2 regions of the Microbacterium sp. MMO-35 genome follow, and region 2 is predicted to be linked to the other one. Evidence: predicted binding sites of a transcription regulator. Region 2 holds the regulator's gene; the other holds the start of a gene.
What was found. Region 2 encodes LexA, which represses DNA repair genes until DNA is damaged. Its sites were predicted from a motif close to TCGAACANNTGTTCGA; they were not measured.
Positions count from the first base shown of each region.

Region 1: WFJ01_RS13675 (HNH endonuclease signature motif containing protein) is a predicted target of LexA. The motif match lies at 2,000-2,015, and genes of this name have one in related genera.

Region 1 is NZ_JBBCVH010000006.1:82,782-98,469, reverse strand. It holds gene WFJ01_RS13680 (tryptophan 2,3-dioxygenase) at 1-398, opposite strand, end outside; gene WFJ01_RS13675 (HNH endonuclease signature motif containing protein) at 636-1,934, opposite strand; gene WFJ01_RS13670 (EamA family transporter) at 2,208-3,104, shown strand; gene WFJ01_RS13665 (GntR family transcriptional regulator) at 3,161-3,907, opposite strand; gene WFJ01_RS13660 (phosphate/phosphite/phosphonate ABC transporter substrate-binding protein) at 4,080-5,006, shown strand; gene phnC (phosphonate ABC transporter ATP-binding protein) at 5,185-6,066, shown strand; gene phnE (phosphonate ABC transporter, permease protein PhnE) at 6,063-7,802, shown strand; gene WFJ01_RS13645 (TIGR03364 family FAD-dependent oxidoreductase) at 7,799-9,052, shown strand; gene WFJ01_RS13640 (phosphonatase-like hydrolase) at 9,049-9,819, shown strand; gene WFJ01_RS13635 (alcohol dehydrogenase catalytic domain-containing protein) at 9,821-10,978, shown strand; gene WFJ01_RS13630 (EamA family transporter) at 11,101-12,033, shown strand; gene WFJ01_RS13625 (NAD(P)H-dependent flavin oxidoreductase) at 12,095-13,138, shown strand; gene purU (formyltetrahydrofolate deformylase) at 13,185-14,036, opposite strand; gene WFJ01_RS13615 (discoidin domain-containing protein) at 14,163-15,688, opposite strand, start outside.
Region 2 is NZ_JBBCVH010000013.1:23,128-38,815, forward strand. It holds gene WFJ01_RS17745 (S9 family peptidase) at 1-965, opposite strand, end outside; gene WFJ01_RS17750 (methylenetetrahydrofolate reductase) at 1,113-2,078, shown strand; gene metE (5-methyltetrahydropteroyltriglutamate--homocysteine S-methyltransferase) at 2,114-4,435, shown strand; gene lexA (transcriptional repressor LexA) at 4,580-5,266, opposite strand; gene WFJ01_RS17765 (LysM peptidoglycan-binding domain-containing protein) at 5,592-5,948, shown strand; gene WFJ01_RS17770 (histidinol-phosphate transaminase) at 6,047-7,132, shown strand; gene hisB (imidazoleglycerol-phosphate dehydratase HisB) at 7,129-7,731, shown strand; gene hisH (imidazole glycerol phosphate synthase subunit HisH) at 7,728-8,378, shown strand; gene priA (bifunctional 1-(5-phosphoribosyl)-5-((5-phosphoribosylamino)methylideneamino)imidazole-4-carboxamide isomerase/phosphoribosylanthranilate isomerase PriA) at 8,489-9,235, shown strand; gene WFJ01_RS17790 (SseB family protein) at 9,219-10,040, shown strand; gene WFJ01_RS17795 (DUF1844 domain-containing protein) at 10,066-10,452, opposite strand; gene infC (translation initiation factor IF-3) at 10,776-11,387, shown strand; gene rpmI (50S ribosomal protein L35) at 11,478-11,672, shown strand; gene rplT (50S ribosomal protein L20) at 11,705-12,091, shown strand; gene WFJ01_RS17815 (TrmH family RNA methyltransferase) at 12,175-12,975, shown strand; gene WFJ01_RS17820 (response regulator transcription factor) at 13,056-13,724, shown strand; gene WFJ01_RS17825 (sensor histidine kinase) at 13,727-15,121, shown strand; gene WFJ01_RS17830 (TAXI family TRAP transporter solute-binding subunit) at 15,118-15,688, shown strand, end outside.

The sequences.
Region 1 (15,688 bases), on a different contig from region 2:
TCGGCGTGATCGCGGAACACCCCGAGCATCCGCTCGTTCTTGTTGCCGAGGGCGAACTCGACGGCGCGGTACTGCACCGACTGGAAGCCGGAGGAGTTGCCGAGGTCGCCGCGGAACTCCGCGTACTCGGTGGGGGTCAGGGTGGCGAGCACGGACCACTGCTGGGTGAGCACCTCCTGGATGTGCTTCACCCGGGCCATGTGCTTGAGCGCCGACCGCAGGTCGTCCTCGGCGAGCCGGTCGCGGGCGGTGCCGAGCTCGTGCAGCACGAGCTTGAGCCACAGCTCGGTGGTCTGGTGCTGGATGATGAACAGCATCTCGTCGTGGTGCTGCGGCACGCTGACCGGATGCTGTGCGCCGAGGAGCCGGTCGAGGTCGAGATAGGAGCCGTAGGTCATCCGATCCTTCAGATCGGTGACGATGCCCTCTTCGAGCGCGCGTTCGTTGTCCGCCACCGGCGACCTCCTCGTCGTGTACGTCTCCAGTATTTCATCGGCGCTTCGGAAGCGTCTGTGATCGGAGCCATCGCCCCGCCCCCCTGATCCGTCTCGCTGCACGTGCCATCGGCTGCGCGAGTGTGCAGGCGAGGACCTCCGCCCGTGTTCGTTCTCGCCCGCGCTTGTCTCCGCCCGCGGTCATGCGGCGGCCGTGCGGGCGGAGTCCTCTTCGGTCGTGTCCTGCGCCACGAACATGACCCGCGGCGGCGGCGCGTCCGAGTACTCGACGCCGGCGGGGGTCGTCCAGACGATGGTCCCGTCCCGGCGCTGGCGCGCAGTCCAGCGCCACCTCGCGTCGACGTCCGGGTGCTTGAGGGCATGGTGGGTGGCGCAGAGGCACGCGAGGTTGGTGATCGCGGTGGGGCCGCCGCGGGCGTGGTCGTAGGTGTGATCGATCTCGCACCTGCGCGCGGGTCTGCGGCAGCCAGGGAACCGGCAGGTGCGATCTCGGGCGCGGAGATGGCGCCGCATCGCCGCGGTCGGCTGATAGGCGGTGGTGCGGGTGATCATCCCCGCGTCGTCGAGGTGCAGTCGTCGCCAGGAGGCGGCGGACGCGGCGAGGTCGCGCGCGAGATCGGCGTCTACCGGGCCGTGGGCGTCGAGCTCGGCGAGGCGGTCGTCGATCCCCGCGAGGGTGGCGGCGCTGACGGTGACCTGCACCGTCGGGCGGATGCTCTCGAGGATGTCGGCGTCGTGGTCGACGCGGCCGGTGAGGAGGCGCAGCAGGATCCGGTCGCAGCGCACCTGATCCAGGGTGCGTGCGTCGCCCAGCGGATCGGGGTCCGCGCCGTCCTGCTTCGCCGCGCGGAGGATCGCATGGCCCTCCTGCGTGACCAGGTCGTACGCGGAGTGGATGAGCACAGCGGGGCCCGTGACGTGCAGGCTCGCCTGTCCGCGGCCCTCGTCGGTCACCGTGACGAGCCGCTGATCCTGTGCGCGGTCGTGCTGCTCCTGCACGGTCGCGGGCGCGAGGGCGGCGACGACGCTCTCGGCGAAGGCCTTCGTGCGCGCGCGGGTCTCCGCGGAGGCGTAGGGGACGACCGCCGTCTCGTAGGCGGCCGCCACGGCATCGTCCCCGGCGGGGAGATCGCGCGCGGCCTCGACGATCACGTCGGCGTGCGCCAGCGTGAGCGCACCGGCGGCGAGGGCTTCACGCGTGCCAGGGAGGCGCTCCTGCAGGGTGTGCGCATTGGCGAGCTGCTTCGCAGCGGCGTAGGCGGTGATGCGCAGCCCCGCGGAGAGCTCGCTGATCATGGATCGTTCGGCCTGCTCGAAACCGTCCTGCCCCGGGCGGATCTCAACGAGGAGCAGCCGCACCCGTTCGGCCAGCCTCTCCGCCTTCCTGGCCTGCAGCCGGGAGATCTCGCGGTCGATCTGCGCGCACTCCTCGACCAGCGCCGCGCTACGGCGAAGCGTGTGGTCGAGGGTGGGTTCCATGGTTCCAATCTAGAACGCAGCATCGATGCTGGAGGGGGGAAGAGGGGATCTGTGGACAACCGGTTTCGTACATCCGTATGACGGATCGAATCGCGGATCCACGGGGTCGCGCGGGCGTCGCTAGGCTGTCCCGTGACAGCGCCTAGGGTTCCGGGGTCCGCCCGACTGGTCCGAGCGGCGCCACGTCGGGCCTTCGTGGGCCCGACGTCATCTGAACGGACAAAAGCCTGGAGGAACCACGTCCGTCGCGCCCGCGCCGGACCGAAGGTTCCCATGTCGCTCGTCGCTCTCGTCCTCGTCTTCTCCGCCGCCATCGCCCACGCGGGCTGGAACGTGCTCGCGCACGGCGTCAGCCGCGCCGGCTACCCCTTCCTGTGGTGGGGCGCCGTCTCCAGCACGCTCGTCTGGATCGGCGTCGTGCCGTTCACCGGCGGCATCGGCACGGGGGACGTCGGCGGCTTCGTGCTGGGCGTGCTGGTCTCGAGCGTGCTGCACGTGACCTACATGGTCGTGCTGCAGCACGGCTACCGCGTCGGCAACCTCTCGACCGTGTACGCGACGGCGCGCGGGACGGGGCCGTTCCTCTCGGTCATCATCGCGATGACCCTGTTCGGCGAGCGGCCCGCGCCGGTCGCCCTCGTCGGCGTCGCGGTCGTGATCATCGGGATCGTGGCGATCGGCTTCGTGGACCGGGCGGGCTCTCCGGCCCCGGCGATCCCGGATCCGCTGCCGGCACCCGGACGACGCCGCATCGACCCGGGGCTGCTCTTCGGCCTCCTCACCGGAGTCACGATCGCCGTCTACACGATCTGGGACGCCTTCGTGGTGCGGGCGCACGGCCTCTCGCCGGTCGCGTTCATGGTCGGCACCGCCGCGATGCAGATCCCGTTCTACTCGTTCGCGGTGCGCGGGCGCTGGGCGGCGCTCGCCGCGTTCGGACGCCTCGGATGGCGCCGGATCCTGGCCTTCGGGATCCTCTCGCCGCTCTCGTACATCCTCGTGCTGCAGGCGATCCGCATCGCTCCCGTGGCGCTCGTCGCGCCGCTGCGCGAGGTGAGCGTGGTGCTGGTGAGCCTGTTCGGGGCGTTCGTGCTGCGCGAGGGGCGCCCGGCCTGGCGGGTGGGGGCCGCGGCGATCGTCGTGGCCGGGATCGCGCTGCTGGCGGTGTGAGCGCGCTGCCCGGGACCCGGGGGTCGTCAGGGGTGCGCGGGCCCGCAGCGGACGGCTCAGCCGCCCACGGCGCGCAGGTACTGCCCGTCGGAGGAGATGCCGGATCCGGAGACCGTGAACCGCACGATGCGGGAGAGATAGCGGTCCTCGCTGGCCTCGAAGATGCGCCCGTCGGCGTCGCGCGAGGTGCGGCTGAGGCGCAGGATCGGGGCGCCAGGAACGACCTCCAGCAGCGCCGCATCCTGCTCGTCCGCGGCGACGGCGTCGATCTCGTGCTGCAGGCCCACGATCGGGTGGCCCTGCGATGCCAGGAATTCGGTGATCGAGATCGCATCGGTGTCGACGCTGAACAGCAGGCGGCCGACCTCTTCCGTGTAGAAGAGCCGCTCGAGCATCGTGGGGCGGTCGTCGAGGAAGCGCAGTCGCACGACGCTCACGATGGTGTCATCGGGATCCACCCCGAGGGACTGAGCCTTCTCGGGTCCGGCTCGGCGCAGGCTCAGCTCCTGGGTGCGGGCGCCCGGGCGGGCGCCGAGCTCGCGGGCCCAGCGCGTGAACGGCACCGACACGTCCACGGCCTGGGTCGCCTTGCGCTCCACGACGCGCGCGGGCCTTCCGCGCGCGGTCTCGATGAGCCCCTCGGCGCGGAGCGCGGCCAGCGCGTTGCGGATCGGGCCCCGCGAGGTGCTCCAGCGCTCGGCGAGCTCCGCTTCCGTCGGCACCGCGTCGCCGGGGCGGAGGCGGCCGGAGGCGATCCGGGCGCGCAGATCGTCGGCGATCTGGGTGTAGACAACCTCGGGCACATAGGCATACTACTTCGTCGCCTCGGTGAGCGCACCCTCGTTCCAGCAGTGTTCATGCAGGCGAATCGCGGGTGAACAGTCGGGGAACAGTGCCGAGGTAGGTATACATCTCGGCCGTGAGCTTGAGAGAGTCTTCGAGGATCCCCTCCGCACCAGAACCCGAAAGGTCCTCATGAAGCTTCGCGCTCTCACCGTCGCAGCCGGCGCCGCCGTGCTCGCCCTCGGCCTCGCCGCATGTTCTGGCGCCGCCGGCGCCGCCACCGGCACCGACGCGCCCGCTGCTGCAAACGGCGGCTACGCCGTCGACGCGAACACCCTCGTCTTCGGCGTCGTGCCCGACTCGGTCGACACCCAGACCAACTACCAGCCCCTCATGGACTACATCGCCAAGGAGACCGGCAAGAAGGTCGAGTACCACGAGTCCACCGACTACGCGGCGCTCATCGAGGCGGCCGTCGCCGGCAAGGTCGACGTCGCCTCCTTCTCCGGCTTCACCTACATCACGGCCACCAACGCCGGCGCGAAGCTCACCCCGATCTCCTCGATCGTCACCAAGCAGGGGCAGGAGCCGGGCTACTACTCCGAGGCCATCGTGCCGAAGGGCTCCTCGATCACCTCCATCAAGGACTTCAAGGGCAAGAAGGTCTGCTTCGTCGACCCGTCCTCGACCTCGGGCTACCTGTTCCCGAGCTACAACCTGCTCAAGGACGGCATCGACCCCAAGACGGACGTCACCCCGGTCTTCGCAGGCAAGCACGACGTCAGCGTGCAGAAGGTCGGCGAGGGCACGGAGTGCGAGGCGGGCTTCGCCGAGGACTCCGAGGTCGCCAAGAGCGACAAGGTCACCGTCGTCGACAAGACGATGGTCCCCGGTGCTCCGCTGGTCTACAGCTCGGCGCTGCCGAAGGAGACCGCCGACAAGGTCGTGACCGCCCTCAAGGAGGTCACCATCGACGACATCGTCAAGGCCGGCATCAAGGGCGCGGACAGCGACGCGTTCAAGGCCACCTTCTACGCGACCAAGCCGGTCGACGACAAGTACTACGACATCATCCGCGACATCTGCGACAAGACCAAGGCCGACCAGTGCAAGAAGTGATCTGACCGATCACGCCCCCGAACGGGGTCGTCGAGCGACACGTCGACTCGCGCTGCTCGTTCGGTGCAGGTCTTCGCGAGACGGAACGCGGTCGGATGCGAGAGCACCGCGTTCCGTCTCGGTCGCCGTTCCCGCGTCCTCGCTCAACGACCCCGTACACACCCAGGAGCGCAACATCATGAGCACGGCAACCACGGAGCCGGTCATCCGCCTCTCCGGCGTCACCAAGCGGTTCGGCGCCACCACCGCCCTCACGGGCGCCGACCTGGAGGTCGCGCGCGGCGAGATCGTCGTGCTCCTCGGTCTGTCCGGATCCGGCAAGTCGACGCTGCTGCGCCACCTCGACGGCCTCGAGACCCCGACCTCCGGCACCGTCGAGGTGCTCGGATCGGCCGTCCCGACGCTGAAGGGGAAGGCGCTGCGCGGCCTCCGCAGCCGGGTCGGCTTCATCTTCCAGCAGTTCGAGCTGGTGCCCTCGCTGACCGTGCTGGAGAACGTGCTGACCGGATCCCTCTCGTCCGTGCGCGGTCCGCGCCTCGGGCTCTGGGGCTATTCGAGGGATGCGAAGCTGCGCGCCCTCGGCCACCTCGAGCGCGTGGGCCTGCTGGAGCGCGCCTACCAGCGCAGCGACACCCTCTCCGGCGGCCAGCAGCAGCGCGTCGCGATCGCCCGCGCGCTCATGCAGCGCCCCGAGATCCTGCTCGCCGACGAGCCCGTCGCCTCGCTCGACCCGGAGTCGAGCGACCAGGTCATGGCGCTCATCCGCGAGATCGCCGCGGACCAGGGCCTCACCGTGGTGTGCAGCCTGCACCAGGTCGACCTCGCGATCAGCTGGGCGGACCGCATCGTCGGGCTGCGCCACGGCGAGGTCGTCCTGAACACCTCCACCACCGGCCTCAGCAAGGCCGAGGTCATGGAGATCTACGGCCGGGTCGCCACCACCACGGCCGACCTCACCGCCGTGACCACCGAGCTCATCGCGCAGGGCATCGCGACGCCCGCCGACGCGGCGACAGGCGCGGCGGCCGTGGCGTCGGCCGCCGCCGGGGCGCAGGCATGACCGCGGTCGCCTCCCCGCGCCGCGAGGGCTACGTCGGCGGCCTGCTGTCCCGGGCGCCGCGGCCCCGGATCTCGCCGGAGCGCATCGCCGCATCGCTCGTGCTCGTCGTGCTCGCCGGGCTCGGCGTCGCCTCGCTCGTGCAGAGCGGCTTCTCGCTCTCCGGCGTCCTGTCGAGCTGGGGCAACGCGCAGCGCTTCATGACCCGTGTGGGAGCCCTGACCTTCCCTGCGCCCCTCGATCTGCTCTGGCTGATCGCGCTCACCGTCGGGCTGGTGCTGGTCGGCACGCTCGTCGCCGCCGCGCTCTCGGTGCCGATCGCCTACCTCGCCGCGGCGAACACCACGCCCGGACCGGTCTGGCGCGGCATCGCCCGCTTCATCGGCGTGCTCACCCGCTCGATCCCCGACGTCGTGCTGGCCATGGCGTTCGTGCTGATGTTCTCGCTGGGGACCCTCCCCGGCATCCTCGCGATCGGGATCCACTCGATCGGCATGATCTCGAAGATGTTCGCCGACGCCATTGAGCAGATCGACGAGGGGCCGCGCCTCGCGATCCGCGCAGCCGGGGGCACGAAGCTGCAGCAGTTCACCGCGGGGGTCCTCCCGCAGGTGCTGCCCAGCTGGGTCGCGACCGTCCTGCACCGCAACGACATCAACCTGCGCGGCAGCGTCGTCCTCGGCTACGTCGGCGTCGCGGGCCTGGGCCTGGAGATGTCCTACGCGTTCAAGGCGCTCAACTACGGACGCGGTCTCGGGATCGCCCTCGTGATCTTCGTGCTCTGCGTCGTCATGGAGATCGTCTCCAGCGCCGTGCGCGGGGCGATGCTCGGCGAGACCGCGCAGACGCGCTCGTGGATCGACCGGATCCTGCATCCGCGTCTGGGCCGGCGCGCCGGTGCCGTGAGCGCCACAGCCCCCGCTGCGAAGCCGGCCTGGGCGGCGACGCCGGAGACCGCCGTGCGGCGCCCGTGGACCCGCGAGCGCCGCCGCAACGCGATCGCCGGCGGGATCGCCGTCGCGATCGTGATCGGCAGCCTCCTCGTGTGCCGGATCCAGTGGAGCGATCTCATCACGGTGTGGGCGAGGATCCCCGAGACCGCGGCGAAGTTCTGGCCGCCCGACTTCGGCAACTACGACACCGCCGTCATGCTCGGCGCCATGCGCGACACGATCGCGATCGCGCTCGCCGCCACCGTGCTGACCCTGCTGCCCTCGCTGCTGCTCGGATCCTTCGCGGCGCGCAACGTCGCCCCGAACGGCACGGTGCGCGGCACCGCCCGGTTCCTGCTCGTCGGCATCCGCGGGATCCCGGAGCTCATCCTCGCGATCGTGCTCATCGTCGTCACCGGCCTCGGCCCCACGGCGGGCATCGTGGCCCTCGCGATCGGCGGCATCGGGCTGCTCGGCAAGCTCGTGGCGGACTCGTTCGAGGAGGTCGACCGGGGACCCGAGAGGGCCCTGCGCGCCGTCGGTGCCACACGGCTCCAGACCTACACGGCCGCGACCGTGCCGCAGGGCACCCGCGCGCTCATCGGGCACAGCTTCTACATGCTCGACACCAACATTCGCGCGGCGACGATCCTCGGCATCGTCGGCGGCGGCGGCGTGGGCTACTACCTGCTGAACGCCGGGCAGGGCTCGCGCTACGAGGTGGTCACGGCGATCGTGCTGATGATCCTCGCCACGGTGCTCGTGGTCGAGGGGCTCGCGATGTGGATGCGGAGGGTGTTCCGATGACGGCTTCTTCCCCCGACCGGTTCGACGTCGCGATCGTCGGATCCGGCATCGTCGGCCTCGGCGCGGCGTACGCGGCCGTGCGGCGAGGGCTGCGCGTCGTGGTCGTGGACCGCACCGAGCGCCCCGTGGGCGCGACGATCCGCAACTTCGGACACCTCTGCATCGGCGCGCAGGACGGCCCCGCGCGCGCCTACGGCGAGGCGTCCCGCGGGATCTGGCTCCGCCTCGCGGCAGAGGCCGGATTCTGGGCCCGGGAGAGCGGCACCCTCGTCGTCGCCCGGGCGGAGGACGAGCGGGCGCTGCTGGAGGAGGCGGCCGGGGCCGAGGCCGGAGGCGGCATCCGTCTGCTCTCGCCCGCCGAGGTGACCGCGCTCGCCCCGGTGCGCCCCGACGTCGTGCAGGGCGGCGCGCTCGTGGCGGGCGACCTGCAGGTGAACCCGCGGGAGGCCGCCGGCGCGATCGTGCGGCACCTCGCGGCGCTCGGCGTCGAGTTCCGCTTCCGCACCGCGGTCACCGAGGTCGGCACGGGGCTCGTGCGCACGACCCGTGGCGACATCGCGGCGAGCGACGTGGTCGTGGCCGTGAACCACGACGTCGACCAGTTGCTGCCCGCCCTCGCCGAGCGCGCGGGCGTGATCCGCTGCGCGCTGGACATGATGCGCGTCGCGGCCGATCTCCCCGCGCCGCTGCAGGCGCCCCTGCTCACCGGCTGGTCGCTCGTGCGCTACCGCCGGTTCGCCGGCCTCGGCTCGGCGACGGTGCTGCGCGAGCGGCTGCACGCCGAGCGCCCGGAGCTGGCCGCACTCGATCTGAACCAGATGTACACGCAGCTCCCCGACGGCACGCTGCTGCTCGGCGACTCGCACCACAAGGCGGTGCAGCCCGATCCGTTCCAGCCCGAGGCCGCGTTCGACGCGTTCCTCGCCGAGGCGCGTGAGCTCTTCGACGTCGGCGGGATCCGCGTGATCGAGCGCTGGCAGGGCGTGTACGCCGCCGCGGGGGAGGAGTTCCTCATCGAGGAGGCCGCCCCGCGGGTGCTCGCGCTCGCCGCGACCACGGGCATCGGCATGACCACGGGTCTCGGTCTCGCCGAGATCGAGACCGCCCGCGCGTTCGGCTGGGCTGGATCCGGATCCGGATCCGACGACACCGGCAGGTCCGTCGCGGACGCCGCACAGAACCCCGCCATCGTCGGCGGCGCAGGAACGACCGCCATCGTCGGCGGCATCGCACAGGAGGAGAACGCATGAACCCGCACACCCCGATCGAACTGGTCGTGCTCGACATGGCAGGCACCACCGTGCTCGACGACGGCATCGTGGAGCAGGCGTTCCAGCGCGCCGCCGAGCGCACCGGGGTCGCTTCCCGGATCGGCGGGGAAGCGGCGCTGCAGTACGTGCGCGACACCATGGGGCAGTCGAAGATCGACGTGTTCACGCACCTCGCCGACGGGGATGTCGAGACGGCGGAGCGCGCCACCGCGCAGTTCGAGGCCGCCTACGCCGAGATCGTGGCGGAGCAGGGCGTGACCGGGATCCCCGGTGCGGCCGACGCCATCCGGGCGCTGCGGGCCGCGGGCCTGAAGGTCTGGCTGACCACGGGGTTCGCCCCGATCACCCGTGACGCGCTCCTGGATGCTCTGGGCTGGCGCGACCTCGTCGACGGGGTGCTCAGCCCGGTCGACGCGGGGCGCGGCCGCCCGGCTCCCGACCTCGTGCTCACCGCGCTGCTGCGCGCCGGCGCGTCGTCGGTGCAGGCTGTGGCCGTCGCCGGCGACACCGTGAGCGACGTGCAGTCGGGCCGCCGCGCCGGTGCGGGTTTTGTCGCCGGGGTGCTGACCGGTGCGCACGATGCCGCCGCGCTCGCGGCCGCGGGTCCGGACGCCGTGCTGCCCGACGTCACCGCGCTCGCCGCCGCGCTCGTCGAACGCGGGCTCGTGCCCGGCCTCGCGGCGGAGCCCCCGGCATCCGCCACGCTCGCGCCGGAGCCCGCCGTCGCGCCGATCGCGGCCGGCTGACATGCGCGCGGCGCTGGTCCGCCCCGCCGAAGAGGTGCACCGGCACGACGTGCCGCTGCGGCCCTCCGCCGTCGCCATGGCCTGGCTCGGCGTCGGGCTGCCGCACGAGGTGCTCGCCGTGCCGGGCGTCGCCCTGGCCCCGCACGACGTGCTCGTCGCGGTGGAGATGTCGACGATCTGCGGATCCGACATCCACACCGTGCAGGGGCGCAGGCATGCGCCCACGCCCCTCGTCCTCGGGCACGAGAGCGTCGGCCGCATCATCGCCATCGGGGACGAGGGCGCGCGCGCCGTGGACGGCGGGGAGCTGCACGTCGGCGACCGTGTGGTGTGGTCGGTCACGGTCTCGTGCGGACACTGCGACCGCTGCCTCGTCGGCCTGACCCAGAAGTGCCGCACGCTCGCGAAGTACGGCCACGCGCGCATCGAGCCGCGCTGGGAGCTCACCGGCGGGTTCGCCGGACACGTGCACCTGCGGGCCGGCACCGCGATCGTGCGGGTGCCGGAGGCGCTGCCGGCCGCCGCCCTCGCCCCGGTCTCGTGCGCGACGGCGACCGCGTGGGCCGGGATCGCCCGGGGCGCGGCGCTGCGCGGGCGAGGACGGCCGGATCCGTTCCCCACGGCTGCGGAGGACGCGGCCGTGCTCGCGTGCGAACGCGTGCTCGTGCTCGGTGCGGGGCTGGTCGGGCTGACCGCCGCGGTGATCGCGGCGGACATGGGCGGACAGGTGCGGATCGCGGATCCCGATCCCGCGCGCCGGGCGTTCGCCGAGCGCTTCGGCCTCACCGCGCTCGCCCCGGAGGACGTCGCTGAGGAGGGCGCCGACCTGGTGATCGAGGCCTCGGGGCATGCCGTGCGCGCCGCGCTCGACGCCGTCGACGTGGGCGGTGCGGTGGTGCTGCTGGGCAGCGTGTTCCCTGCGGATCCGGTGCCGCTCGACGCCGAGCGCATCGTGCGCGGTCTCGTCGCGGTCGCCGGGGTGCACAACTACACCGGCGCCGAGCTGCACGCCGCCGCCGCCTTCATGGCGGGGCCCGGGCGCGCGCACCCGTTCGCCGACGCCGTGGGCGCCGTGCATCCGCTCGCGGCGGTCGACGGCGCGCTGGCGGAGGCGGGGGCGCCCGGCGCTCCGCTGCGGGTCGGGCTCACCCCGCGCTGAGCGCGGTCCGCGGGGGTGCCTGGCGCCATGCCCCCGGGCCGGCTCAGGCCGCTCACCGGGAACGTCCGCGACGCGTCCGCGCCCGCGACGCATCCCCGTCCGGGCCGTGCCAGGCTTGAGGGGTGAACTCCCAGGAACCGCGGCAGCAGCCCGCTCTCGGTGTGCTGCTGGTCGTCGGATCCTGCCTGTCGCTGCCGTTCGGCGCGGCCGTCGCGACCACGATCTTCCCGGAGCTCGGCTCCTGGGGCGTCACCGGGCTGCGCGTGCTCATCGCCGCGATCGTGGTGCTCGTCATCGCGCGCCCGCGCCTGCGTCGATGGAACCGGGCGCAGTGGACCGCCGCCCTCCTGTTCGGCGTCTCGATCGCCGCGATGAACGGCACCTACTACGCCGCCATCGACCGTATTCCGCTCGGACCCGCGGTCGCGATCGAGTTCCTCGGCCCGCTCGTGCTGGCGGCGGTGCTGACCCGGCGCCTCGCCGACGCGGTCTGGGTGGGGATCGCTCTGCTCGGCATGGCGCTGCTCGGGCTCGACGGGCTCACGGGAGCGGCGGCGCTCGATCCCTGGGGCGTGCTGTTCGCGCTCATCGCGGCCGGGTTCTGGGTGATGTACATCCGGATGAGCACGCGCGTGGGCGCGCTCACCACGGGAACCGAGGGCCTCGCGGTCGCGCTCGCGGTCGGTGCCGTGCTGCTGCTGCCCTTCGGGGTGCCCGCGGCCGTGACCGCGGTCGCGGATCCTCGCGTGCTGGGACTGGCTGCGCTCACCGCGCTGCTCGCCTCGGTCATCCCCTACATCCTCGAGCTCGCGGCACTGCGCCGCCTGCCGCAGCGGATCTTCGGGATCCTGCTCAGCCTCGAGCCGGTCTTCGCGACGCTCGCCGGGCTGCTCGTCCTGGGGCAGCAGGCCTCGCCGCTGCGGCTCGCAGCGATCGCGCTGGTCGTGATCGCGAGCATCGGCGTCACGGCGGGAGCGCGGCGGCGGCGCGGCGCGGGCCCCGACGAGGAACCGCCCTCCCCGCTCACCGGATCCATCCCCGTGGTGCCGGACTGACCCCGGAGGCTCCTTCGTCACACGCGACGGGCGCGGGCGGGCCCGGCGTAGCCTCGGGAGCATGAGCGCGCTCACCGACCTCCTCGGCATCCGCATCCCCGTCGTCCTCGGCCCGTTCGGCGGACTCAGCTCGATCCCGCTCACCGCCGCGGTCAGCGCGGCCGGCGGGCTCGGCTCGTACGGGCTCTACGGGTACGACGGAGACCGGATCCGCTCCACGATCGCCGGGATCCGAGCGGCGACCTCGGCGCCGTTCGCGGTGAACATCTGGCTGCCCACCGGCGACGAGGTGGAACCGGGGGCGCAGCACGACGCCGACGCGGCCGCGCTCGCCCCCTTCTTCGCCGAGGTCGGGGTCGAGCCGCCCGCGCGTCCGGAGCGCTATCTGCCGCCGGTCGACGAGCAGGTGGAGGCGATCCTGGAGGCGGCTCCCGCCGTGCTCAGCGTCGTCTTCGGGGCGCCGTCGGCCGCGCTGGTCGCCGAGGCGCACCGCCGTGGAATCCGGGTGGTGGGCACGGCCACGACGGTCGCGGAGGCGGTCGCGCTCGCGGACGCCGGGGCGGACGCCGTCGTCGCGACGGGCGCCGAGGCCGCGGGGCATCGCGTGTCGTTCCTGCGTCCCGCGGAGGAGTCGCTCGTCGGGCTGTTCTCCCTGCTGCCCCAGGTCGTCGACGCCGTCGACGTGCCGGTGATCGCGGCCGGGGGGATCGCGGACCGGCGCGGGGTCGCCGCCGCGTTCGCCCTCGGCGCGCAGGGTGTGCAGGTCGGCACCGCCTTCCTCGCCGTCGCGGAGTCGGCCGCGAACGCGGCGCACCGGGCGGCGATCCGCTCGACGTCGGCGGAGGAGACCGTGCTCACCCGGGCGATGAGCGGGCGGCTCGCCCGCGGGGCGCGCAACCGCGCGGTCGCCGAGATCGAGGCGGCCGGATCCATCGCCCCGTTCCCGGCGCAGAACTGGATCACGGGACGCTTCCGCGCTCCGGCCGGGGAGCAGGGGAGGGGCGAGCTGCAGTCGCTCTGGATGGGCCAGTCGGCGCCGCTGGCCCGGTACGGCACGGCGGCGGAGGCGTTCGCCGAGCTCGCCGCGGGCGTGCCGAGCGCCTGACCTGCGCCGGGCGGCCGCGCGCAGAGGGCCCTGAGGCGACCGTGCCTCAGAGGATGACGGTCGAGCGGCCGTGCACGATCACCCGGTCGTCGGCGTGCCACTGCACCGCGCGCGCCAGCACCAGACGCTCCACGTCGGCGCCGCGGCTCTGCAGCTCGGCGGCGGACTCCGCGTGCGTGACGCGCGTCACGTCCTGCTCGATGATCGGGCCCTCGTCGAGGTCGGCCGTGGCGTAGTGCGCCGTGGCGCCGATGAGCTTCACGCCGCGCTCCTTGGCCCGGGCGTACGGGTTCGCGCCGATGAACGCCGGCAGGAAGGAGTGGTGGATGTTGATCACCGGAGCGCCGAGGGAACCGATGAACTCGTCGGTGAGGATCTGCATGTAGCGCGCGAGCACGACCAGATCCACGTTGCCCTGCAGCAGCTCGAGCTGGCGCCGCTCCATCTCCGCCTTGTCGCCCGAGGGGATGTGCACGAACGGCACGCCGAACGAGCGCACCGATTCCGCGAGATCCGGATGGTTCGAGACGACCATGGTGATGTCGATGTCGAGCTGTCCGCGCTGGGTGCGCCAGAGCAGCTCCATCAGGCAGTGGTCGTACTTGGAGACGAAGATCGCCACCCGCTTGCGCTTGGACGCGTCGTGCAGCGACCAGTCCATGCCGAAGCGCTCGGCCACGGCGCCCAGGTCGGCCTCGAGGGCCGGACGGGCGGCGGCGAGCCCGTCGCGGTGGATCACGGTGCGCTGGAAGAAGCGCCCGCCCTCGGCGTCGGTCGAGTGCTGATCGAGGGAGATGATGTTCACCTCGTGCGCGGCGAGGACGCCCGCGACGGCGGCGACGATGCCGGGCTGATCGGCGCACGCGATGAGCAGTCGTGCGGTGTCGGGCTGCGCCATGACGGGTCTCCTTGCAAGGGGGTGTGCGTCGATTCTGCCGTGCGGACGGACCCGAGGCGAATCGCCGGGCGGACGCGACGGCGGGGACCCGGGCACGAGGCCCGGATCCCCGCCGAGAGGGATCCGTCAGGAGCGCGTGGTGCGGGCGCGTCGCCGGATCAGGGCGAGCGCGGCGCCGGCGAGGATCAGCAGTCCGGCCGCGATCGCCGGGACGACCGCGAGCGCGCCGCCCGTGCTGGCGAGGGATCCCGCTGCCGTTCCGGTGCCGTGCGACCCGCTGTCGGATCCGGTCGAGCCCGGGCCGGCCGACGGCGTCGGCGTGGGCGTCGGCGTCGGCGTGGTGCCGGGGTCGGGCGTCGAGTCGTCGAACACCGAAAGCGCGATGACCTGGTTCGAGGCCGTGCCGAACGGGGCCGACGACGCGGCCGCAGCCCGTGCTGTGGGGCTCGTCGCGTCCCAGGTGCGGCCCGGTGTCGTCGCCGCGGCCGTGTCGTCCAGGCCCAGCACGAGTCCGGAGTAGCGGTTCACGAGCCGGATCGATCCGGTGGCCTCACCGCTGGCGGGGTCGGTGTTCGGGACGACGAACCACTGCTGCCCGACACCGGCCGATGCCTGATCGGTGAGCGTGAGACCCGCGCCCCAGGCGCGCCCGGCGGTCGTGGACGCGTCGACGCCCAGCAGCGCGCCGCCCTGGGTCGCGACGGTGTACGCGCCGTCCCCCGTCGCCGCGAACGTCCACGCGCCGTGCCCGCGGTCCACGGTGTCCGCGGACGTCAGCGCCGTGCCGTCGCCGGAGACCGCGAGCTTGCGCCCGTCGGCGTTGGCGATCGTGTAGGCCTTCGTCGTGTCGACGGCGGCGGCCGGCGAGACCGAGGGCCCCGCGTCGATCGTGATGTTCGCGAGCTGCGCATAGGCGTCGCCCATGCAGCCGAACGAGCAGTACGAGCGGAACGACTTGCCCACGATCGCCGAGCTCGTCTTGTTGGCCGGGTCGACGAACCAGCGGTACCAGGAGGCCGTCGTGTACGCGGATCCGCTGTCGCCCAGGCGGAACCACTTCTGCGTCGCGAGGTTCTTCGTGGCGTAGAACTCCTGCGGCGCGTTGCCCGACTGGTCGGGGTTCTGCGGCTGGCCGATGTACAGCCCGAGGTACGCGTCGTAGGTGACGTCCATCACGAACAGCGGCGACGTCGCGGGCATCTGCCCCTTCTTGATCTGCTGCTGCGCGGTGCCGGGGGTGTTCGGGTCGTACTCCTCGTCGGTGGGGGTGTAACCCGTCTCGCTGTCGTCGGCGACGGGGACCATGTTGCTCTCCTTGCCGGAGATGCCGGGCTGGGTCCAGGTGCCGTCGTACCACTTCTGCCAGGTGCCGGTCGCCATCTTCCCGGAGATCGGGGCGCGGGCGACGTGCTCGTAGAACGCGACCCAGCCGCCGGTCTTGTTCACGATGCGGGAGCCGTAGAACGCGTAGAAGTAGCCGGAGGCGTAGTCGACGTAGAGGCGGGGATCGCCGTCGCCGTACGAGTAGGTCTGCTGCGGGAACGCCGTGGTGTCGCCGCGGGTGGTGCTGTACGGCGAGGTGATCGCGTGGCCGGGGATCGTCCAGGTCCTGCCCTGATCGGTCGAGACCGCGTAGTCGATGGCGTCGTAGT
Region 2 (15,688 bases):
AGGTCGGCGTCGAACGGCACGTCCAGCTCGCGGAGGAGCGCGCCGTCCCGGTCCAGCAGGACCAGCGAGTCCGAGCCGTTCGTCCGGACCGCGAGGATCCGTCCGTCGTCCAGGATCCGGAACCAGCGCTGGCCGAGCACCCAGAGCCCGCCGCCGGTGTCGGCGTCGGCGCGCGAGAAGTCCTCGCGGGTTGCGGGGGGTGTCGGGATCGGAGGCGCCGGCTGCGCGCCGATGCGTGCGCGGTGCAGATTCCACCGGCCCGTCGCATCATCGGCGAACAGCAGCTCGTCATCCGAGACCCATTCGGGCTGCAGCGCCGCCCGGCTCGGGATCGCGCCGTCGGCGCCCGAGGCGAGATCCACGACGCAGGCGAGGGCGGCGTCCCAGGGCATGCGCGTGTCCGGCCAGACCACATAGGCGAGGCGGGATCCGTCGGGTGAGAGCGCGGGGTGGGCGTAGAAGCCGCCGTGGGAGACGATCACGCGGACGGCCTCGTCGTCCTCCGCCCCGGATCCGTCGACGGGGATCTCCACGATGGCACGCACATGCGGGTCGGGGCGCAGGTCCTCCCGCACGGCGAAGAGACGCCCCTGCTGCAGCCGGAGTCCTCCGTACTGCGCTCCCGAGGGCGTCAGCGGTACGGGTGCGACGGCTTCCGGATCCCACCGGCGCACGCGCTGATCGTCGCCGTCGACGAAGAACAGCGTGCCGTCATCTGCCACGGTCCACGCGCCGCCGCCGTACTCGTGCACGCGGGAGCGCGCGCTCCACGGCGCCGGCAGCACCTCGTGCACCGTGCCGTCGGGCGCGGTGCGGAGCACGCGCATGCGTCCGCGCTCCTGCGGCACCGACTCGCTCCACCAGATCCCGTCCGCGGCGAACCGTGCGCCGTCGATCCGCACGCCGGCGGCGGCGAGGTCGGCCGAGGTCAGCGGGGAGGGCCAGGAACCGTGTGCAGAGCTCATGCTTCGAGCCTAGAAGAGCGCGCGGCGGGCGCGGGCGCGGATCCGGCCGGGTGCGGTTCGCGGAGAGCGCGACACATGATGAAACACAGAATGCGTCACCCCTCGGCGCCGCCTACCGTGGGGGGACCACCCCGATGCAGGAGAGAGATGTCCTTCGATGCGCCGCCGTTCGCCCCGATCGGGGTCGTCGCGCCGCGCGTGCCGATCTCCTTCGAGCTGTATCCGCCGCGCACCCCGGCGCCGGTCGAGGCGCTGCATGAGACCATCCAGCAGCTCGCCTCGGTGACGCCGCGCTTCATCTCCGTCACCTACGGCGCCGGCGGCTCCGTGGGGGGCCGCTCGCTCGACGTGCTGCGCTACATCCGCGAGCACACCTCGGTCGAGCCGCTGGCGCACCTCACCTGCGTCGGCAGCACGTACGCCGGGGCCTCCCGGCTGATCCGGGAGTTCCTCGACGCGGGGATCCTCAGCTTCCTCGCCCTGCGCGGGGATCCGCCGATCGACGAGAGCGCGCCGTTCCTCGGCGACCTGGAGAGCTCGGCTCAGCTCGTGCAGCTCATCGACCGGGCGCAGGCCGAGCGTGCGCCCTACCAGGAGCGCCCCATCCCCGGCGTCCCGGGCGCCGTGCAGGTGACCCCGCGCCGCAAGGTGAACATCGCGGTCGCCGCCTATCCGAACGGGCACCCGCGCTCGACCTATCGGAACCAGGACATCGACGCGCTGCTGGCCAAGCAGGCGGCGGGGGCGACGCTCGCGATCACGCAGCTCTTCTTCCATCCCGACGACTACTTCGCCTTCGTCGAGCGGGCCCGCCGCGCCGGGGTGACGATCCCGATCCTGCCCGGGATCATGCCGATCACCTCGCCCGCCCGGCTCCGCCGTGTGCTGGAGCTCAGCGGCGAGGAGCTGCCCGCCGAACTGTCCATCGCGCTCGAGGTCGAGCCCACCGCCGAGGGGCGCACCGAGATCGGCATCGCCCAGGCGGCCGCCCTCGTTCGCGAGCTCGTCGACGGCGGCGCACCCGGCGTGCACCTGTACGCCTTCAACCAGCACCGCACCGTGCTCGACGTGCTCGAGAACGCCGGCGTGCTCCAGACCGTCGGCGCGCGCTGAGCCGCACCTTCCCCCTTCCGTCAGAGAGGACCGTCATGACCGCATTCCCCGAGGGCACCGTCCTGGGCTACCCCCGCATCGGCCGTCGCCGCGAGCTCAAGAAGGCCGTCGAGGCGTTCTGGGCCGGGCGGATCGACGAGGCCGAGCTCGAGCGCACCGCCGCCGAGCTGCGCGCGACCACCCGGGAGCGCCTCGCCGCGCAGGGGCTGGGCCGTGACGACTCGGCGATCCCCGAGTCGTTCTCGTACTACGACCAGGTGCTCGACGCCGCCGTCACGGTCGGCGCGATCCCGGCGCGCTTCGAGGATCTCCGCTCCGAGGACGGCACGATCGGCCTGCCCGCCTACTTCACCGTCGCCCGCGGCGAAGGCGAGCGCGCGCCGCTCGAGATGACGAAGTGGTTCGACACGAACTACCATTACCTCGTGCCGGAGATCGGCCCCGACACCGTGTTCTCGCTGTCCAGCGACCGCATCGTGCGCCAGGTGCAGGAGGCGGCGGAAGCCGGCTTCCGCACGCGTCCGGTGGTCGTCGGCCCCGTCACCTTCCTCGCCCTCGCCAAGGCGGCCGACGAGGCGCCCGCGGGCTTCGACCCGCTGTCGCGCCTGGACGACCTGCTGCCGGTGTACGCCGAGCTGCTCGGCGCGCTCAAGGCCGCGGGTGCGGAGTGGGTGCAGCTCGACGAGCCGGCCCTCGTGAGCGAGTCCCTGCCCGCCTCGGTCGCCGAGCTCGGCGCCGCCGCCGCACGCGCCTACGGCGTCCTCGGCGGGCTCGCCGAGCGCCCGGCGATCTTCGTCGCCGCGCCGTACGCGGCGCTCGACGCGAACCTCGAGGTCCTCGCCGGGGCCCCGATCGAGGCGATCGGCCTCGACCTGGTGCGCGGCACCGTGCCCGCTGCCGTCCCCGGACTCGCGGACAAGGTGCTCGTCGGCGGCGTGATCGACGGTCACAACATCTGGCGCGGCGACCTCGCTGCGGCCTTCGACACCCTCGAGGCGCTGCGCGGTCTCGGCGCGGCCGGCGTCTCCGCCGCGACCTCCACGTCGCTGCAGCACGTGCCGCACGACGTCGAGGACGAGACGAAGCTCGATGCCCGGCTGGTGAGCTGGCTCGCCTTCGCCGACCAGAAGGTCGCCCAGGTCACGACCCTCGCCACGGGTCTCGCCGAGGGCCGCGACGCGATCGCCGCCGAGCTCGACGCCGCGTCCGCCGCTCTCGCCGATCGCCTGAGCGCCTCCGGCGTGCGCGTCGAGGCCGTGCGTGCGCGGACCGCGGGCCTCACCGAGGGCGACTTCAGCCGCGGGGACTACGACGCCCGCGTCGTGGCGCAGGAGAACGCGCTGAACCTGCCCGCGCTGCCGCTCACCACGATCGGATCCTTCCCGCAGACCGGCGAGATCCGTCGCGCCCGTGCGCAGTTCACCCGGGGCGAGATCACCGCCGACGAGTACGACGGCTTCCTCCGCGACGAGATCGGCCGTGTCGTCGAGCTCCAGGAGGAGCTGGGCCTGGACGTGCTCGTGCACGGCGAGCCCGAGCGCAACGACATGGTGCAGTACTTCGCCGAGAACCTCGACGGCTTCGACGTCACCGAGAACGGCTGGGTGCAGTCCTACGGATCCCGCGCCACGCGTCCGTCGATCCTGTGGGGGGACGTCTCCCGCCCCGCGCCGATCACGGTCGCCTGGTCGCAGTACGCCCAGTCCCTCACGGCGAAGCCGATGAAGGGCATGCTGACGGGTCCCGTCACGATCCTGGCGTGGTCGTTCGTGCGCGACGACCAGCCGCTCGCGGAGACCGCGAACCAGGTGGCGCTGGCGCTGCGCGACGAGATCGCCGATCTCGAGGCCGCCGGCATCGGCGTGATCCAGGTCGACGAGCCGGCGCTGCGCGAGCTGCTGCCGCTCAAGAAGGCCGACCAGCCGGCCTACCTCGACTGGTCCGTCGCCTCGTTCCGTCTCTCCACCGCCGGTGCGGAGACCGCCACGCAGGTGCACACCCACCTCTGCTACTCGGAGTTCGGCGTGGTCATCGACGCGATCCGCGCTCTGGACGCCGACGTGACGTCGATCGAGGCCGCCCGCAGCCGCATGGAGGTCGTCACCGACATCGCCGCCTCGGGCTTCGACCACGGCATCGGCCCGGGCGTCTACGACATCCATTCGCCGCGCGTGCCGGAGACCGCCGAGATCGAGACGCTGCTGCGTCGCGCCGTCGAGGAGATCCCCACGCGTCAGCTCTGGGTCAACCCGGACTGCGGCCTGAAGACGCGTGGCTACGAGGAGACCAACGCCTCGCTGCGCAACATCGTCGAGGCCACCCGTCGCGTCCGCGAGGACGTGTCGGTCGCGGTCTGACCGTGTAGGTCGTCCTGCTCGTCGAGGCCCCCTCACAGCGCCGAGGCCCCCTCTCAGATCCGGATCTGAGAGGGGGCCTCGGTGCGCAGAGGGGGTATCGGCGCGGATGGCGCGATGGCGCGATGGCGCGATGGCGCGTGAGGATCAGACCGCGCGCAGCACGGCCACGACCTTGCCCAGCACGGTCGCGTCATCGCCCAGGATGGGCTCGAACGCGCTGTTGCGCGGCAGCAGCCACACGTGACCGTCGCGGCGGCGGAACGTCTTGACGGTGGCCTCGCCGTCGAGCATCGCGGCGACGATCTCGCCGTTCTCGGCCGTGCCCTGGGAGCGCACGACCACCCAGTCCCCGTCGCAGATCGCGGCGTCGATCATCGACTCGCCGGAGACCTTCAGCATGAACAGGTCGCCCTTGCCGACGAGCTGGCGGGGGAGGGGGAAGATCTCCTCGACCTGCTGCTCCGCCGTGATCGGCACACCCGCCGCGATCCGGCCGACGAGCGGCACCAGGGCCGCGTCGCCGACCGACGGCGCCGTGTCGGCGGGGTTCTCCGTGGAGGTCCCCGGGAGGTCGATCAGCACCTCCATGGCGCGGGTCTTGCCGGCGTCGCGGCGCAGGTAGCCGCTCAGCTCGAGCTGGCCGAGCTGATGCGTCACGCTGCTCAGCGACTTGAGGCCGACGGCGTCGCCGATCTCGCGCATGCTCGGCGGGTAGCCGTACCGGGCGATCGAGGTCTGGATGACCTCGAGGATCGCCATCTGCTTCGCACTGAGGCTCTTGCGGCGCCGCGTCCGCGGGGCCTCGGAGCCGGGGGTCGCGCCGTCGCTCATGCCATCTCCTTCGTGTGCGTCCGGCCTTCGCGGAGCCGTTCGATCCCGCCTGTCCGGGGGCGGCGGTTCGAATGTCGGTGGTCCGTGATGGGGTCTTGTTATCGAAACCGTATCCGAGACCGGAGCGGAATCGGTAGATCTGTTCGAGCGTGTCGATGAATTCGGATCCCCGATTTTCGAAGAACGCTTGACAGATGTTCGAACTCGAAAGTAGTTTCGGAACGTAGGTTCGCCTCTCCAGAGGCCCAGACCCCCGGAAGCTCACACAGAGGAGCTATCGGGATCCGGGGAGAGGCGGACCCGCACACAACAGAGGAGAAGCACCATGAGCAGCATCACCTTCGCCGCACCGGTCCCCGCCACGCGTCTGCGGATCACCGCCCGCGGTCGGCGCGTGCTGGCGGCGCTGGTCGCGCTGCCGGTGGCCGCCGGGATCGCCTTCGCCGCACTGAGCGGGGGATCGGCTCTCGCCTCGGGCGAGCACACCGCGGGAGGCGCGTTCGCGACGGTCACGGTGCAGCCCGGGGACACGCTGTGGTCGATCGCGGGCGAGATCGCACCCGACGCGGATCCGCGCGACGTCGTGGCTGACATCTCCCAGCTCAACATGATCGGCGGCGGCGTGATCGAGGTCGGTCAGCACCTGGCGATCCCCGCGCAGTACAGCGCGACGCAGCGCTGACTCGCACCGCGCCGGACTCGGCACCCGTGCTCCGCCGGAGCTCTGCAACCGCCGACATCTGTGCGCCGGTGCACATCCGAGCCGCCTAGCATGGCAGGGTGACTGCCTCGCTCGACGACTTACCCCTTCGTGACGACCTCCGCGGGCTCCGCCCGTATGGAGCCCCGCAGGCGCCGCTGCCCGTGGCGCTGAACGTGAACGAGAACACCCATCCGGTGCCCGAGAGCGTCGCGAGCGACATCCTCGACGACATCGCGGTGGCGCTGCGCGACGTGAACCGCTACCCGGACCGCGAGTTCACCGAGCTCCGGGAGGCGTTCGCGGGCTACCTCGGCCACGGCCTCGAAGCCTCGAACATCTGGGCGGGCAACGGATCCAACGAGGTGCTCCAGCACATCCTCCAGGCGTTCGCCGGTCCCGGGCGCACGGTTTTCGGCTTCGCCCCGACGTACTCGATGTACCCCCTGCTGGCCCAGGGGACGGGTGCGACCTGGGTCGCCGGCACGAGGCACCCCGACTACGAGATCACCGTCGACGAGGCGGTCGCGCAGGTGCGCGAGCACGACCCCGACGTGATCCTGCTCTGCGCGCCGAACAACCCCACCGGGACGCCCCTTCCGCTCGAGGTGGTCGAGGCCGTCTACGACGCCGCCCGCGGCATCGTCATCGTGGACGAGGCGTACCAGGAGTTCGCTCCCAAGGACTCGCCCTCCGCGCTGTCCCTGCTCGACGGGCGGCCGCGGCTGGCCGTCTCGCGCACGATGAGCAAGGCCTTCGCCTTCGCCGGGGCGCGGGTCGGCTACCTCGCCGCGGACCCCGCGTTCATCGACGCGCTCCGTCTGGTGCGGCTGCCCTACCACCTCAGCGCGCTGACCCAGGCGGCGGCGATCGCGGCGCTGCGCAACGCGCCGATCATGCTGGGGATGGTCGATGAGATCGTCTCCCAGCGGGATCGCATCACCGCGACCCTCGAGGCGCTGGGATACGCACCGCATCGCTCCTGGTCGAACTTCGTGCTGTTCGGCGGCGTGACCGACCCCGCCGCGACCTGGCGCGCGCTCTACGACAAGGGGGTCCTGATCCGTGATGTCGGGATCCCGAATCACCTGCGCGTCACGGCCGGCACCGAGGCCGAGACCACCGCGTTCCTGGACGCGCTCGCCTCGATAGGATCGGCCTCATGACCGCTCGTTCCGCCCGCCGCACCCGCTCCACCTCCGAGTCGACGATCGAGCTCGAGCTGAACCTGGACGGCACCGGTCAGAGCCACATCGACACCTCGGTGCCCTTCTTCGATCACCTGCTCACCGCGTTCGCGAAGCACTCGCTGACCGACCTCACGGTGCGCGCCTCGGGCGACATCCACATCGACGCGCACCACACGGTGGAGGACGTCGCGATCGTGCTCGGCCAGGCGATCCGGGAGGCCCTCGGCGACAAGAGCGGGATCTCCCGCTACGGCGATGCACTCGTGCCCCTGGACGAGGCGCTCGTGCAGGCCGTCGTCGACATCTCCGGGCGGCCGTACCTCGTGCACGAGGGCGAGCCGGCGGGCTACGAGCACCACCTCATCGGCGGTCACTTCACGGGTTCCCTCGTGCGGCACGTCTTCGAGGCCATCGCCTACAACGCCGCCCTCACCGTGCACGTGCGCGTGATCAGCGGCCGCGACCCGCACCACATCGCGGAGGCCGAGTTCAAGGCGTTCGCGCGTGCGTTCCGGCAGGCGAAGGCCCTCGACCCGCTGGTGGTCGGTGTGCCGTCGACCAAGGGCGCCCTGTGAGCGCGTCCGCCGAGGGGCGTCGCCCCACCGTCGCGGTGTTCGACTACGGCTCCGGCAACGTGCACTCGGCCGTGAAGGCGCTCATCCGCGCCGGCGCGGACGCCCGGCTGACCGGCGATCGCACGGAGGCCCTCGAGGCGGACGGACTCGTGGTCCCTGGTGTGGGCGCGTTCGCCGCCGTCCGCGAGGCCCTGGCCGCTCACCGCGGCGATGAGATCATCGAGCGTCGCCTCGCCGGCGGTCGCCCGGTGCTGGGGATCTGCGTCGGCATGCAGGTGCTGTTCGCCGGCGGGGTCGAGCGCGGGGCCGAGGTCGACGGGCTCGGCGAATGGCCGGGAGTGGTGACGGAGCTCGATGCTCCGGTGCTCCCGCACATGGGCTGGAACACCGTCGAGCCGGACGAGGGCAGCGTGCTGTTCCGCGGCATCGAGCACGAGCGGTTCTACTTCGTGCACTCGTTCGCCGCGCAGTCCTGGGAGCTGGAGGTCATGCCCCCGTTCCCGCAGCCGCGGCTCACCTGGGCGGAGCACGGATCGCGATTCCTCGCGGCTGTCGAGAACGGACCGCTCTCGGCCACGCAGTTCCACCCGGAGAAGTCCGGCGATGCGGGGATCCGGCTTCTGGGCAACTGGATCTCCACGCTCTGACCTCCGCGGCCGTGCGGCGGAGGGGATTGGTGCCCCACCGTCGCCCCGACTACTCTCTTCTCTCGTGCCGAGCCTGCAGCGGGCCGGCGCACCGTGACCCGAAGGACGACATGAACGAGTTCGCGCAGTCCCCCTCCCTGACCCTCCTCCCGGCCGTCGACGTGGCCGGCGGTCAGGCCGTGCGCCTGACCCAGGGCGAGGCCGGAAGCGAGACCAGCTACGGCGATCCGCTCGACGCGGCCGCCGAGTGGGTCGACCAGGGCGCCGAGTGGATCCACCTCGTCGACCTCGACGCGGCGTTCGGCCGCGGCAGCAACGCGCCCATCCTGCGTCGCGTCATCAAGCAGTTCCGCGGTGTCAACGTCGAGCTCTCCGGCGGGATCCGCGACGACGCGAGCCTCGAGGCCGCGATGGAGTCGGGCGCCGCCCGGATCAACCTCGGCACGGCCGCGCTGGAGAACCCCGAGTGGGCCGCCGATGTGATCGCCCGGTACGGCGACGCGGTCGCGGTCGGCCTCGACGTCCGCGGCACGACGCTCGCGGCGCGCGGCTGGACCAAGGAGGGCGGCGACCTCTGGACGGTGCTGGACCGCCTGGAGGACGCGGGCTGCAGCCGCTACGTGGTCACGGACGTGACGAAGGACGGCACCCTCAAGGGCCCGAACCTCGACCTGCTCCGCGAGATCACCGCGCGCACCCCGAAGCCCGTCGTGGCCTCGGGCGGCATCGCCAACCTCGACGACATCGCCGCGCTGCGCGAGCTCGTGCCGCTCGGCGTCGAGGGCGCGATCGTCGGCAAGGCGCTGTACGCCGGTGCGTTCACCCTGGCCGAGGCGCTGGATGTCGCCGGATCCTGACGACACCGCGTCCGCGGCGTGCGACCACGACCACGGCCCGCACGCCTCGGCCGGGACCGGAGACTCCGCCGGCGTGCCCTGGGCCGGTCGCTCGTTCCAGGAGAACACCCGCGCCGGTGACGACGGGTCGGCGGATCCGGCGCTCTGGGATGCGCTGACGCGCTTCCGCGCGGGGGAGGGCTCCCAGGTCGAGGTCGTGGACGCGTTCCGCGCCGCGCGCGTGCTGGTGCCCCTCGTCGCGGAGAAGGGCGAGGAGGGTGTCGCCCCGTCCGGCCTGACCGTGGACAAGACGCAGGAGCTGTCGCTCGTGACGGTCGCGTCGCCGGACGGACGCACGGTCCAGCCGGCGTTCACGAGCGTCGACACCCTGCGCGCATGGGACCCCGTGGCGCGCCCCATCCCGGTCGAGGCCGCGCGGGTCGCGCTGTCTGCGTCGTCCGGCGACGCCGAGCTGATCGTGCTGGATCCCGGATCCGCGACCGAGTTCGTGCTGCGCCGCCCCGCCGTGTGGGCGGTCGCGCAGGGCCAGCCCTGGGAGCCGAGCTTCTTCTCGCCCGAGGTCTACGCCGGGCTGCAGGCGAGCGTCGGCAGCGAGCTCGCCGTGATCGACGTCGCCGTCTCGGCAGGCGACCCGGACGCGCGGCTGCGCGGCCCCGAGCTCGTGGTGACCCTCGAGCTCGTGCAGGGCATGGACCGCGAGACGCTGGACGCAGTGTTGGCGCGTCTCGCCCAGCGCTGGGCCGCGGACGACCGGATCGCCGTGCTGGTCGACTCGCTCACGGTGCGGCTGCGCGCCGGCGTCTGAGCTCCGCCCCGGAGGGCGGGCCCGGTCAGGTGACCGGGCCGGTCCACTTCTCGCCCGGGCCCTGACCGATCGGGTCGGGGATCACCGACGCCTCGCGGAAGGCGAGCTGCACCGAACGCAGGCCGTCGCGCAGTGAGCGCGCGTGCATGTCGCTGATCTCCGGTGCTGCGGCGGTGATGAGCCCGGCGAGCGCGTTGATGAGCTTGCGGGCCTCGTCCAGGTCCTTCTGCGACTCAGGGTCGTCGGCGAGGCCGACCTTGACGGCGGCGGCGCTGAGCAGGTGCACGGCGGCCGTGGTGATGACCTCGACGGCGGCGACGTCGGCGATGTCGCGGGCCGCTCCCGCGGCGCCGTCATCGGTCGTGGAGACGGGGGAGACGTGCTCGTGGCCGTCGGGCGCGGGAGTGCTCACTGTGCCGGCTTTCCGAAGGTCTTGCCTTCTGATAGACTTCTGCGGGCTCCGGGGCTTAGGCCCCGGCACGAAAGAGGATTCACTTCCCACCCGCGCTTGCCGCTCAAGGCTACCGGGTCCAGCACTCCGCCGATTCACGTCGGTAGCCCGAGTCATCTCGGGAGGCACCGCGCAGCGACAGCTGTGCAGGCGTCAGGGTGCCGCCGGCGTCTGAGTGCCGGCGGGTGGGACGATTCCGCTTTCGCCCGTGATCCGTCCGGATCGCGGTGGCCGAAACCATCGTCTAAGGAGTCCGCATCAGCGATCCCCGCACCAATGAGCGCATCCGCGTCCCCGAGGTCCGCCTCGTCGGTCCCGCGGGTGAGCAGATCGGCGTCGTCCGCATCGAGGCCGCGCTGCGTCTTGCGCAGGAAGCCGACCTCGACCTCGTCGAGGTGGCCCCGAACTCGAAGCCTCCCGTGGTCAAGATCATGGACTACGGCAAATTCAAGTACGAGGCTGCGCAGAAGGCGAAGGAAGCTCGCCGCAACCAGGCGAACACCATCCTCAAGGAGGTGCGCTTCCGTCTGAAGATCGAGGCGCACGACTACACGACCAAGCTCAAGCGCGCCGAGGGCTTCCTCAAGTCCGGCGACAAGGTCAAGGCGATGATCCTGTTCCGCGGTCGCGAGCAGTCCCGTCCCGAGCAGGGCGTGCGGCTCCTCCGCAAGTTCGCCGAGGACGTGGCCGAGTTCGGCACGGTGGAGTCCAACCCCACCATCGACGGACGCAACATGGTCATGGTGATCGCCCCGCTCAAGAACAAGTCCGAGGCGAAGGCCGAGCAGAACGCGGTGCGCGACGCGCAGCGCGCGGCCAACAAGCAGGCCGCCCGCGACGCCAAGGCGCCCGCGGCGCCGAGCGCCCCGGCCGCACCGGCCGCACCGGCTGAGTGATCCGCCGGATCCCGTAGCCCCACACAGACCTCCCGCTGCATGCGGGCAGAACCCTGTCGCCCACCTGGGCGCCATACGAAGGAAGAGAAGATGCCGAAGCAGAAGACCCACTCGGGTGCCAAGAAGCGCTTCAAGATCACCGGCAGCGGCAAGCTGAAGAAGCAGCAGGCCGGCATGCGCCACAACCTCGAGCTGAAGTCGAGCCGTCGCACCCGCCGCCTCAACCAGGACCAGGTGCTGTCGAAGGCAGACGCCAAGGTCGCCAAGAAGCTCCTCGGCCGCTGACGCGCCCGATCGCACGATAGGAATACACGAAAATGGCTAGAGTCAAGCGCGCCGTCAACGCTCAGAAGAAGCGCCGCGTCATCCTCGAGCGCGCCTCGGGTTACCGTGGCCAGCGCTCGCGCCTGTACCGCAAGGCGAAGGAGCAGGTCACCCACTCCCTCGTCTACGCGTACCGCGACCGTCGCAAGCGCAAGGGCGACTTCCGTCGTCTGTGGATCCAGCGCATCAACGCCGCTGCCCGCCAGAACGGCATCACGTACAACCGCTTCATCCAGGGCCTCGGTCTCGCCGGCGTCCAGGTCGACCGCCGCATGCTCGCCGAGCTCGCGGTGAACGAGCCGGCGACCTTCGCCGCTCTCGTCGAGACGGCCCGCAAGGCTCTGCCGGCGGACGTCAACGCGCCCAAGTCGGCTGCGTAAGCACGGTTCCTGAGCCCGTCGAAGGGCTCGAAGGGGCGTCGTCCGTGAGGACGGCGCCCCTTCCGTGTCCCTAGACTGTGAGCGTGCTGGAGAATCCCCGATCCCCGCGCGTGCGCGCCGTCGCCAAGCTGACCAAGCGCAGTGCCCGAACCGAGACCGGCCTGTTCCTCCTGGAGGGCCCGCAGGCGGTCCGCGAGGCGCTGTCCTACCGCCCGGACGCGATCGTGGAGCTCTTCGCGACGCCGACCGCATGGGACCGGCACACCGACCTGCGTCATGCCGCCGCCGAGGCCGACGTGCGCCTCGAGTACGTGACCGAGTTCGTCCTCGCGGCGATGGCCGACACCGTCACCCCGCAGGGCGTGGTGGCCGTCGCGCGGCAGACGCCGACATCGGTCCGCGACATCTTCGCCGCATCGCCGCGCCTCATCGCGATCTGCGAGGAGGTGCGCGATCCCGGAAACCTCGGCACGATCATCCGCGCCGCCGACGCCACCGGCGCGGACGCCGTCGTGCTCACCGGTCGCACGGTCGACCTGTACAACCCGAAGGTGGTGCGCTCGACCACGGGATCCCTGTTCCATCTCCCCGTCTCTGTCGGGGGCGATCTCGCCGACGTCGTCGCCCGCGCACACGCCGCGGGCCTTCAGGTGGTCGCCGCCGACGTGAAGGGCGACGATCTGCTCGCGGCGCGGGCGGAGGGGGCGCTGGCCCGGCCGACGGCGTGGCTGTTCGGCAACGAGGCGCGCGGCCTCGAGGACGACGCGCTCGAGCTCGCGGACCGGGCGCTGCGGCTCCCGATCTTCGGCCGCGCGGAGTCGTTGAACCTCGCGACCGCGGCGAGCGTGTGCCTCTACGAGAGCGCGTTCGCGCAGCGCGCCTGACCGGCTTCCCCGGCCGGGACGGCTGATACCGTGGTGCGGATCCGGTCGACGGAGCCGGGGCACGCGAGGGGACGGCGTTCATGAAGATCCTGATCGTCGAGGACGACGAGCGCGTGGCGGACGCCCTCGCCGGATTCCTGGGCCGCGCCGGCTACGCGGTGGAGCGCGCCGGCGACGGACGCGGTGCGCTCGAGATGCTCGGCACCGACACCGAGGCGGTCATCCTGGACCTCGGGCTCCCGGACATCGACGGGATCGAGCTGTGCCGTCGCATCCGCACGGTCAGCGGCGTGCCGATCCTCATCGCCACGGCGCGCAGCCAGGTGCACGAGCGCATCCGCGGGCTGCGGGCCGGGGCCGACGACTTCCTCGTCAAGCCGTACGACGTGCAGGAGCTCCTCGCCCGCATCGAAGCGGTGACGCGCCGCAGCCAGGCGATCGGCGGGGGGCTGGGCCAGGTCGGCATCGACATCGACGGCGTCCGCATCGACCTCGTCGCGCGCCGGGTGCTGGTCGACGGCGAGCCGGTGGAGCTGACCCGCAAGGAGTTCGATGTCATCGCGGTGCTGGCCCGGTATCCGGGCGTCGCCGTGCCGCGGGAGCGCCTCATCCGCGAGGTGTGGAACACCGACTGGCAGAGCTTCGCCCGTTCGCTCGAGGTGCACGTCGCCTCCATCCGCCGCAAGATCGGCCGTCCCGCGCTCATCGAGACCGTGCGCGGGATCGGATACCGCCTGACGGGCCTCTGACCGTGCGCCGTCGTCTGTTCGTCGTGTTCCTGGTGCCGCTGGCGGCGGTGCTGCTGCTGCTCGGCGGCGCGTACGGATGGGCGGCCTCGCGCAGCGTGCAGCAGTCCTTCTACACCCAGCAGATCGGCGATATCGGCACGTTCGTGACGAGCGCGCGCCAGGCGCTGCTCTCGGGCAGCGCCGAGGTCCTGGACGGGGAGCTGCGCCGCTACAGCGCGCTGTACGGAACACGGGTGGTCGTCGTCGACCGCTCCGGCCGACCCTGGTCGCCGCAGCAGGCCGACGCGGAGGTGCTCGACCAGCCGACCGCCGACAAGGTGCAGCTCGCGCTCTCCGGGCGGCGCAGCGACCTGCCCGAGCCGGTGCTGCTGCCGTGGCAGTTCGCGGAGCAGTCCCTCGTCGAGCCCATCTTCGACGGCAGCGACGTGATCGGCGCGGTGGTGATGTCCGCGAGCGTGGACGCGCCGCGCTCCGAGATCGTGCGGCAGTGGATCCTGCTCGGCGTCGTGAGCGTGCTCGCGATCGGAGTCGGCCTGCTCGTGGTCGTGCGTCTGGCCGGCTGGGTGCTGCGCCCGGTGCACCGGGTGGACGAGGCGATGGAGGCGATCGAACGCGGCGACATGGAGGCGCGGATCGCCGACGACACGGGCCCGCCGGAACTGCACCGGATGATCCTGCTGTTCAACCGGATGGCGGAGGAGATCGAGCGGGTGGTGTCGCGCCAGCAAGAGTTCGCGCTCAACGCCTCGCACGAGCTGCGCAACCCCCTGAGCGCGCTCCTGCTGCGGGTGGAGTCGCTCGCTACCGGCCTGGACCGCAGCTGGGACCGCGACGTCGAGGCGACCCGGGAGGAGGGACGCCGCATGACCCGGATCCTGGACACCCTGCTCGCGTTCGCGCGCGGCGCGGATCCGGCTCCGTCGCGCGATCCGATCGACCTCGTCGCCCTCGCGCGCCGCCGGGTGGAGTCCTGGCGGGACGCGGCGGCGGCGAAGGGCGTCGCCCTGGTCCTGCTCGCCCCCGGGCCGGGGGCGGGCGGCCGCGTGCTCTCCAGCACCGATGAGACGATCGCGGAGAGCGCGCTCGACGCGGTGATCGACAACGCGGTGAAGTTCTCGCCCGCGGGCGCGCAGATCGAGGTCACCGCGGCGCGCGTCCAGGACCGATGCGAGCTGACGGTGCGCGACCACGGTCCTGGACTGCCCGAGGAGGAGCTCGCGCACGCGACCGACCGGTTCTGGCGCAGCGATCGCACGCGCACCACGCCGGGCACGGGTCTCGGCCTCGCCATCGCCACCGATCTGCTCGCCACCGTCGATGCGGGCGTGCGGGTCGAGGCGGCCGACGGCGGCGGCCTCCGCGTGGTGCTGATGCTGCCCGGGACGGAGACGCGATGAGTGCGGAGGCCGGCCGTCGCGTGCGCGGGAGGACCCGGGCGGCGCGGGCGCTCGCCCTGGTGCTGTGCCTGCTGACCGTGCTCGGGCTGGCGGCCTGCGCCCCGGCCGATCGCGGCTGGGCGGACCGGCCGCAGGCGATCGCCGGCGGGGGAGCGACGGGCGTGTACTACGCGTACGGGCAGCGGTTCGCGGCCGCGCTGAGCGCGCACCTCGGCGCGACGTTCACCGCGCAGGCGACCAACGGATCCGTCGACAACCTGGAGCGCATCGGCGCGGGCACCGCCGTGCTCGGCTTCGCGCAGGGCGACGCCGTGGCCGACGCCGTCGCGGGCACCGGAGCGTTCTCCGAGCCCCTCCCGATCGTGGCGGTGGCGCGGCTGTACGACGAGTACGTGCACATCGTGGTGCGGGCGGGGTCGGACGTGCACGACCTCCGCGACCTCGCCGGACGCGCGGTCTCGCTCGGCGCGCGCGGCTCCGGCGTGGATCTCGTCGCCCGGCGGATCCTCGGGGCGGCGGACGTCGATCCGGCCGGCATCCGCAACCCGGAGCTCGGGCTGGAGGCCT